DNA from 2 places in the Mesorhizobium sp. genome. Region 2 is predicted to be linked to the other one. Evidence: riboswitches for the same ligand, from Rfam matches in the RefSeq annotation. Region 2 holds a riboswitch; the other holds the start of a gene.

Region 1 (3,247 bases), 2.3 Mb from region 2:
AACGGGCTTTCCTCGTCGCGCAGGCTGCCGGGCACCAGTCCCCACAGGCAGTAGCTGTACTGGATGTTGCCGTAGTTCATCAGCCGCCTGAACGTCAGGTCGGTGCGCTGCTGGCGCGCGGCGAGATCGAGGATCCTGCCGCGATAGTCGTGAATGACAGCCATCTGGCCGTGGGTGAGGCTGGGTATCGCAATGCCGCTGGTCGGCCCGCCGGTGCTGACGCTATGGGCGCCGGCGGGAGCCGCGAAAACCAGGAGCAAAACGGCGCCCGCGAGGGACGCCGCCGCAAGGCGCACGGACTTGTTGGCGCGCGCCAACATTGTCAGCGCATGGCCGGCCGCTTGGTGGCCGGGCGGGTGAGCTGGCCGCCGTAGCTGCGTTCCACCACGGCGCCGAAGACGAGGCCGAGCGTCGTCCACAGCACCACATGGATGCCGAGCGAGGCGACGCGGAAGCGCCACAGCAGATCAGCCGAGAATTTTTCCGGCACTTCGTTGATGGCCGGCAGCGCGTACTGGACGAGGGCGATGAAGATGATGAACGCCGCCCCGGCGATGATCGTCGCGTTCCAGGCGCCGAACTGCGCCCACAGGCGCCGCGCCAGCGCCACGGCGGCGACCAGTGCGGCGATGGAAACCACCAGCATGACGAAGAACAGTTCCGTGCGCGCGCCGATCGTGTCGCCATTGCCGACGGAGGGCGGATTGGCCGGATATTTGATGTAGGGCACCAGGACGATGGCGACGAAGCCGGCCAGCGCCAGCAGGGCCGCCGTGCCCCGCGGACCGAAATTGCTGACGCGGCCATAGGTATAGGCAAAGACCAGCGAGAACAGCCCGCCGATCGCCGCGCCATAGACCAGCACGCCGGTCAACAGGCCAAGGCCGGCCTGTGTCGAGCGGCTGACGATTTCGGGTTCGGGCGCCTCGCCGGCGGCTTGCGCGTTCGCCTCCTCGAAGGCGATGGCGCGGTCGACCTGCGGTTCGCCATAGACCCTGGCAAAGCCGAATGCGAGAATGCCGGCGAAGACGCCGATCAGCATCCCGCGAAGAAGAAGATTTCCAACCATGGTCATTGTCCCCACGGCATGACCGTGCCGTCCCTCGGCAGGGATCATGCGCTTGTTGCATGTTCATTGCATTGCAAGACCGCAACGCGCCCCCGAGGGACGCGCGGCCTAAAGCACTATGTCAATTGCCCGAAGCGCGGCGCGCTCGCTGGCACGATGCATCAGTGACAGGGGAAGCCGAGCAGGTGGCGGCCGTCATGCACGAATTCGTGCACACCCATGCCGGAGATCAGCGAGGTCGCGCCTTGCTCCGCGCCGATGAAATAGATCGCCAGCACCATCAGGAGGCCGCCGAAGATCGCCCACGGCAAAAGTTCTTTTACTGGGATCGGCACCGGACCGTAGGTGGGTGCGAAAGTAGCGTTGGACATCTAGACCTCTCCTGGGATGCTGCGTCCCGTTGATCGAACCATCGGCTACGGGAGAAGGCCTGACTTTCGGCAAGAAAAATGCCGATCACAGTGGCGCGACCGTGCCGGATTTACACCGGCTTCCAAACCCGTATCGTTGAAGACACTATCCACCGGATCGATAGCCGTCAACGAATTGTGATCGCTGGCACGAAATCCTGTATGTGCCAGATCGCGGGGCGATCCGCGACCCGTGGTTTGAATAGGCAGCTTCCCATGCTCGTACGCCTCACCATGATCCGCAGCGGAGCGACGCCCGCGACGCGCAAGGGGGCGTTCGCGCTCGATGAGCCGTTGGAACAGAGTGCGCATGGGCTGGCGGCGGCGGTGGGGGCGGGGTTGCGCCGCGCCGACCGGGTGCTGACGAGCCCGATGCAGCGGGCCCGGCAGACCGCCGAGGCGATGTCGCTGCAGGCATCCGTCGAACCTCTTCTGGCGGATCAGGACCACGGACGCTGGGCCGGCAAGAGCCTTGAAGAGGTGCACGCCGATGATCCCGACGGCATCGCGGCCTGGCTCGCCGACCCCGATGCCGCGCCGCATGGCGGCGAATCGCTGGCCGATGTGTCGCGCCGGGCTTCGGCGCTCATGGATCGCCTGATCGCCGAACACAGCCGCACGATCGCGGTGACGCATGCCAGCGTCATCCGCGCGGCAATAGCGCATGTCCTCGGCGCGCCACTTTCCGCCTGCCGCAAGATCGACGTCGAGCCGCTGGGGATCGCCGAGTTCTCCAGCGACGGACGCCGCTGGATGCTCAGGATCGCCAGACCGGGAAAGGCCGATTGAGCGTGCGAGTGCGAAGCCCTTGGGAAGCGGCGTGACAAACATCGCCCGAAGGCGTATGTTGACATAAAGATGTCTTTATGTGACTTGGGTTTGACTGTCGCCCCAAGGATAAAAAATGTCGCGGAATTCGCCATCGCTGGACGACCTCCTGGGCCCCGTCGCGGCCACGCCCGACGGTTCGGAGGTGCTTGCGGCGCTAGCGGCGGCGGCGCGCGAACGCATCCTTATTCTCGACGGCGCCATGGGCACGCAGATCCAGGGGCTCGGCTTCGACGAGGCGCATTTTCGCGGCAAGGCCTTTGCCGGCTGCGCCTGCCACCAGCAGGGCAACAACGACCTCTTGATCCTGACGCAGCCCAAGGCGATCGAGGACATCCACTATCAGTATGCCATCGCCGGCGCTGACATCCTGGAGACCAACACATTTTCGTCGACTTCCATCGCGCAGGCCGATTACGGCATGGAGGATGCCGTCTACGCGCTGAACCGCGACGGGGCGCGGCTGGTGCGGCGTGCGGCGAAAAGGGCGGAGTTGGAGGACGGCAAGCGCCGCTTCGTCGCCGGGGCGCTCGGGCCGACCAACCGCACCGCGTCGATGTCGCCGGATGTGAACAATCCCGGCTATCGGGCTGTAAGTTTTGACGATCTGCGCCTTGCCTATGGCGAGCAGCTGCGCGGGCTGATCGACGGCGGCGCCGACATCATCCTGATCGAAACCATATTCGACACGCTGAACGCCAAGGCGGCGATCTTTGCCTGCAACGAGATTTTCATCGAGAAGGGCGTGCGCCTGCCGGTGATGATTTCCGGCACCATCACCGACCTGTCGGGCCGCACGCTGTCCGGCCAGACGCCGACGGCCTTCTGGCATTCGGTTCGCCATGCCAGTCCCTTTACCATCGGCCTCAACTGCGCGCTCGGCGCCAGCGCCATGCGCGCGCATCTGGCCGAAATTTCGGGCGTCGCCGATACGTTCACC
Region 2 (3,247 bases):
CAGGCAACCGCATGCCGGAACCTTCCACGAAAAAGAGCGGCGGGCTGGGCCCGCCGCTCTTTCTTGGTTGTCAGCTTCGGCTGTTAGTGGTTGCCGAAGAGGTCCCGGTTGGCGCCCTGAGGGGCCGACTTCTGCCCGTCATTTGCCGAATTCAGCAACTTGTAGACCGGTGAGCTGCTGTTTGCGATCGACGCCGTCGGCGCATTGTCGACATTGACGTTCGCCGGCTGGTTGGGGCCGTTGGCGCGGAAGTTGTCGCTAGCGGCGAATGCGCTGCCGGAAATCGCGACAAGGGCGGCGGCGAGAATGATCTTCTTCATTTTTCGTACTCCTGAATTTCAAAGTTCAGCGGAGGGGCGCATGGCTCCATCTCCGCGATCGGCAGTTTTAGTTGTTGCCGAAGAGGTCGCGGTTGGCGCCCTGAGTGGCAGGCTGCTGCTTGGCGCCCGGTTCCGACTTCTTGATAGAAGCGGTGTACGAGCTGTCGACAGTGTTTGCCTGCTGGTTGGCGCCGTTCGAGCCGTAGTTATCACTACCGGCAAAAGCGCTGCCGGAAATCGCCAGAAGGGCGGCGGCAGTAAGGATGATCTTTTTCATTTTTGGTACTCCAGTATATTTTTTCCGTCCGTCTAGCGGCGTGTCTTGGAAGGAATTCGCGTCGTTCGGACAGCCCCGATGTGGGTGAGCCACCCGTCCGTTTCCAATCACGAAGTTGTTCCGCGTGGACCATGAATCCACACCTTGAAATTGTACCAGGCGTCTCTACTCCGCCAATTTTATGCATTATTATCAGCTATTTAGGTTGTTCCGTCGAACCCGTCGCCAACTGGATTCGTGAGCCGGCGTTCACACCGTCTTGCACGCAGTGTCAACAGAAACGAACCGTTCGGTTCGATTTTAGAAAGTGCTAATAGTCACTTTTCGATACTGTTAGCGCTTTTTAACCATGTTGAACCTCGGTCCGAAGCGCCTGATCCGCCGCTATGGCCGCATCCGGGTACCACTTGTCCATCGCGATCCCTTTGCGATTGCGGGTCGAGAATGTTTGGATGCGTGTCGCGCCACATGGATGCGATGTCGCTTTCATGCCGATGTCGCAAACGCTGTCGTGATTAGATCATGTCATCTCAGGTGCCGCTTCGAGACGAACGAAGCGGAGAATTGGGAAGCCGGTCGAAACCCGGCGCTGCCCCCGCAACGGTGGTGGAGTTCAAGTCGCAACGGGAGACCACTGGGCCAAGGCCTGGGAAGGTGTCGCGACCGTCCAGTTGGACACTCCAGAGCCCGGAAACCAGCCCGAGATATAGAACTCGACTGATCGCGGTGGGCGGTCAAGAGGTGGATGGTGGTTGACCGGCGCATTGCCGGCCGGCGTCCTGTCACTCCTCTCCTCCCCCCCGGTTCAGTCTTTGAGCGACATGCGCCCTGTTGGTCGCGCAAGTACGCTCCGGGATTTGGATTGCGTCGCGTTTTCCGATTTCGGGCCGATGCGAAGTATGAGGACAGGACATGGACGCGCGCAACGACATGCTGAGGCTGCTGCAAAATCGCAGGGACGGCTTCTCGCTCGAGCAGCCCTTTTATACCGACCCGGATTATTTCAAGCTCGACATGGAGCTGATCTGGTATCGCGACTGGCTGTTCATAGGTCACGATTGCGAACTGCCGAAGCCCGGCAGCTATATCACCGTGCAGATCGGCGACTATCCGGTTGTGCTGGTCCGCGACCAGAAGGGCAAGATCAACGCCTTCCATAATTCCTGCCGCCATCGCGGCAGCCGCGTGTGCAACACCGAGAAAGGCACGGCGGCAAAGCTTGTCTGCCCCTACCACCAATGGACTTACGAGCTCGATGGCCGATTGCTTTTCGCGCGGCAGATGGCGGACGGTTTCGACAAGAGCCAGTACGGGCTGAAGCCGGTCGCCTGCGAAAGCGTCGGTGGCTACATCTTCATCTGCCTGGCCGGGGAACCCGCCGATTTCGCGCCGATGCGGGCGATGATCGAGCCCTATCTCCTGCCGCACCGGTTGAGCGAAGCGAAGGTCGCCTTCGAAAGCACGATCATCGAGAAGGGCAACTGGAAGCTGGTCTGGGAAAACAACCGCGAATGCTACCACTGCGCCGGCAACCATCCGGAACTGTGCAAGACCTTCCCGGAAGCACCGACCGTAACCGGCGTGCAGGGCGCCGACAGCGATCCGGAAATGCTGGCGCACTGGACGAAATGCGAAGCGGCGGGCCTGCCGAGCAAGTTCCGCATCGATCCGGCAGGGCAGTACCGCGCCACCCGCGCGCCGCTGCTGCGGGATGCCGTCAGCTACACGATGAACGGCAAGCGGGCGGTGAAGAAGAACCTCTCCGACAGCGTCGCGGCCGACCGCATCGGCACATTGATGCACTACCACTATCCGACGACCTGGAACCATATCCTCATTGATCACGCCGTTACCTTCCGCGTGCTGCCGATCAGCGCCACGGAAACGGCGGTGACGACGAAGTGGCTGGTACACAAGGATGCGGTCGAGGGCGTCGATTACAATCTCGACGAGCTCACCCATGTGTGGACGGAGACCAACGATCAGGACCGCCGCATCGTCGAGGAGAACGCGTTCGGCATCCTGTCGCCGGCCTATGAACCAGGCCCTTACTCCGAGTTGCATGAGGGGGGCGTGATCCAGTTCGTCGACTGGTATGCGCGCTTTATCGGCCCACGCCTCGCGGAAGGCGGCCGTCCGGCGCTGCGCAGTGTCGCCTAGCTGATGTGGCCCAAAAGTGCTCAGCGGTTCCGTGATCACGACATGAGCAGTGCAAGAAGGACTTGAGGGATGAACGCGATGACTGACCTTGGCCTCTATCGTCATCTCGACCAGATGACACCCTGGAACGACAGGCTCCAGGTGCTGGAAGTGATCGGCGTCAGCGACGAGGCGCCGGACGTGAAGACCTTCACTTTCCGCTCCGACAACCAGACCTGGTTCCGCTACAAGCCAGGGCAGTTCGTGACGCTGGAATTGCCGACCGTCGACGGCCCGCTGATGCGCACCTACACGCTGTCGTCCTCGCCATCCCGGCCATTCTCGATCGCGGTGACGGTGAAGGCGCAGGCGGGCAGCATCGGCACGCGCTGGATGTTCGACCATCTGAAGCCTGGCACGCATGTCAAGGCCTATGGACCGACGGGCGATTTCTCGCTGCACAGCCATCCGGCCGCGAAGTACCTGTTCATTTCGGCCGGATCCGGCGTGA

What was found. A riboswitch is a leader RNA that binds a small molecule or an ion and turns the genes downstream of it on or off. The one in region 2 is predicted to bind cobalamin.
Region 1: another riboswitch for cobalamin. It lies ahead of ACO07C_RS26295 (CbtB domain-containing protein); the one in region 2 lies ahead of ACO07C_RS15095 (aromatic ring-hydroxylating oxygenase subunit alpha).

The regions. Positions count from the first base shown of each region.
Region 1 is NZ_OZ245860.1:5,457,675-5,460,921, forward strand. It holds gene ACO07C_RS26285 (hypothetical protein) at 1-320, opposite strand, end outside; gene ACO07C_RS26290 (CbtA family protein) at 323-1,069, opposite strand; gene ACO07C_RS26295 (CbtB domain-containing protein) at 1,231-1,440, opposite strand; adenosylcobalamin (AdoCbl) riboswitch at 1,441-1,590, opposite strand; gene ACO07C_RS26300 (histidine phosphatase family protein) at 1,696-2,268, shown strand; gene metH (methionine synthase) at 2,384-3,247, shown strand, end outside.
Region 2 is NZ_OZ245860.1:3,192,814-3,196,060, forward strand. It holds gene ACO07C_RS15085 (DUF680 domain-containing protein) at 84-320, opposite strand; gene ACO07C_RS15090 (DUF680 domain-containing protein) at 388-597, opposite strand; cobalamin riboswitch at 1,113-1,314, shown strand; gene ACO07C_RS15095 (aromatic ring-hydroxylating oxygenase subunit alpha) at 1,510-2,757, shown strand; gene ACO07C_RS15100 (2Fe-2S iron-sulfur cluster-binding protein) at 2,836-3,247, shown strand, end outside.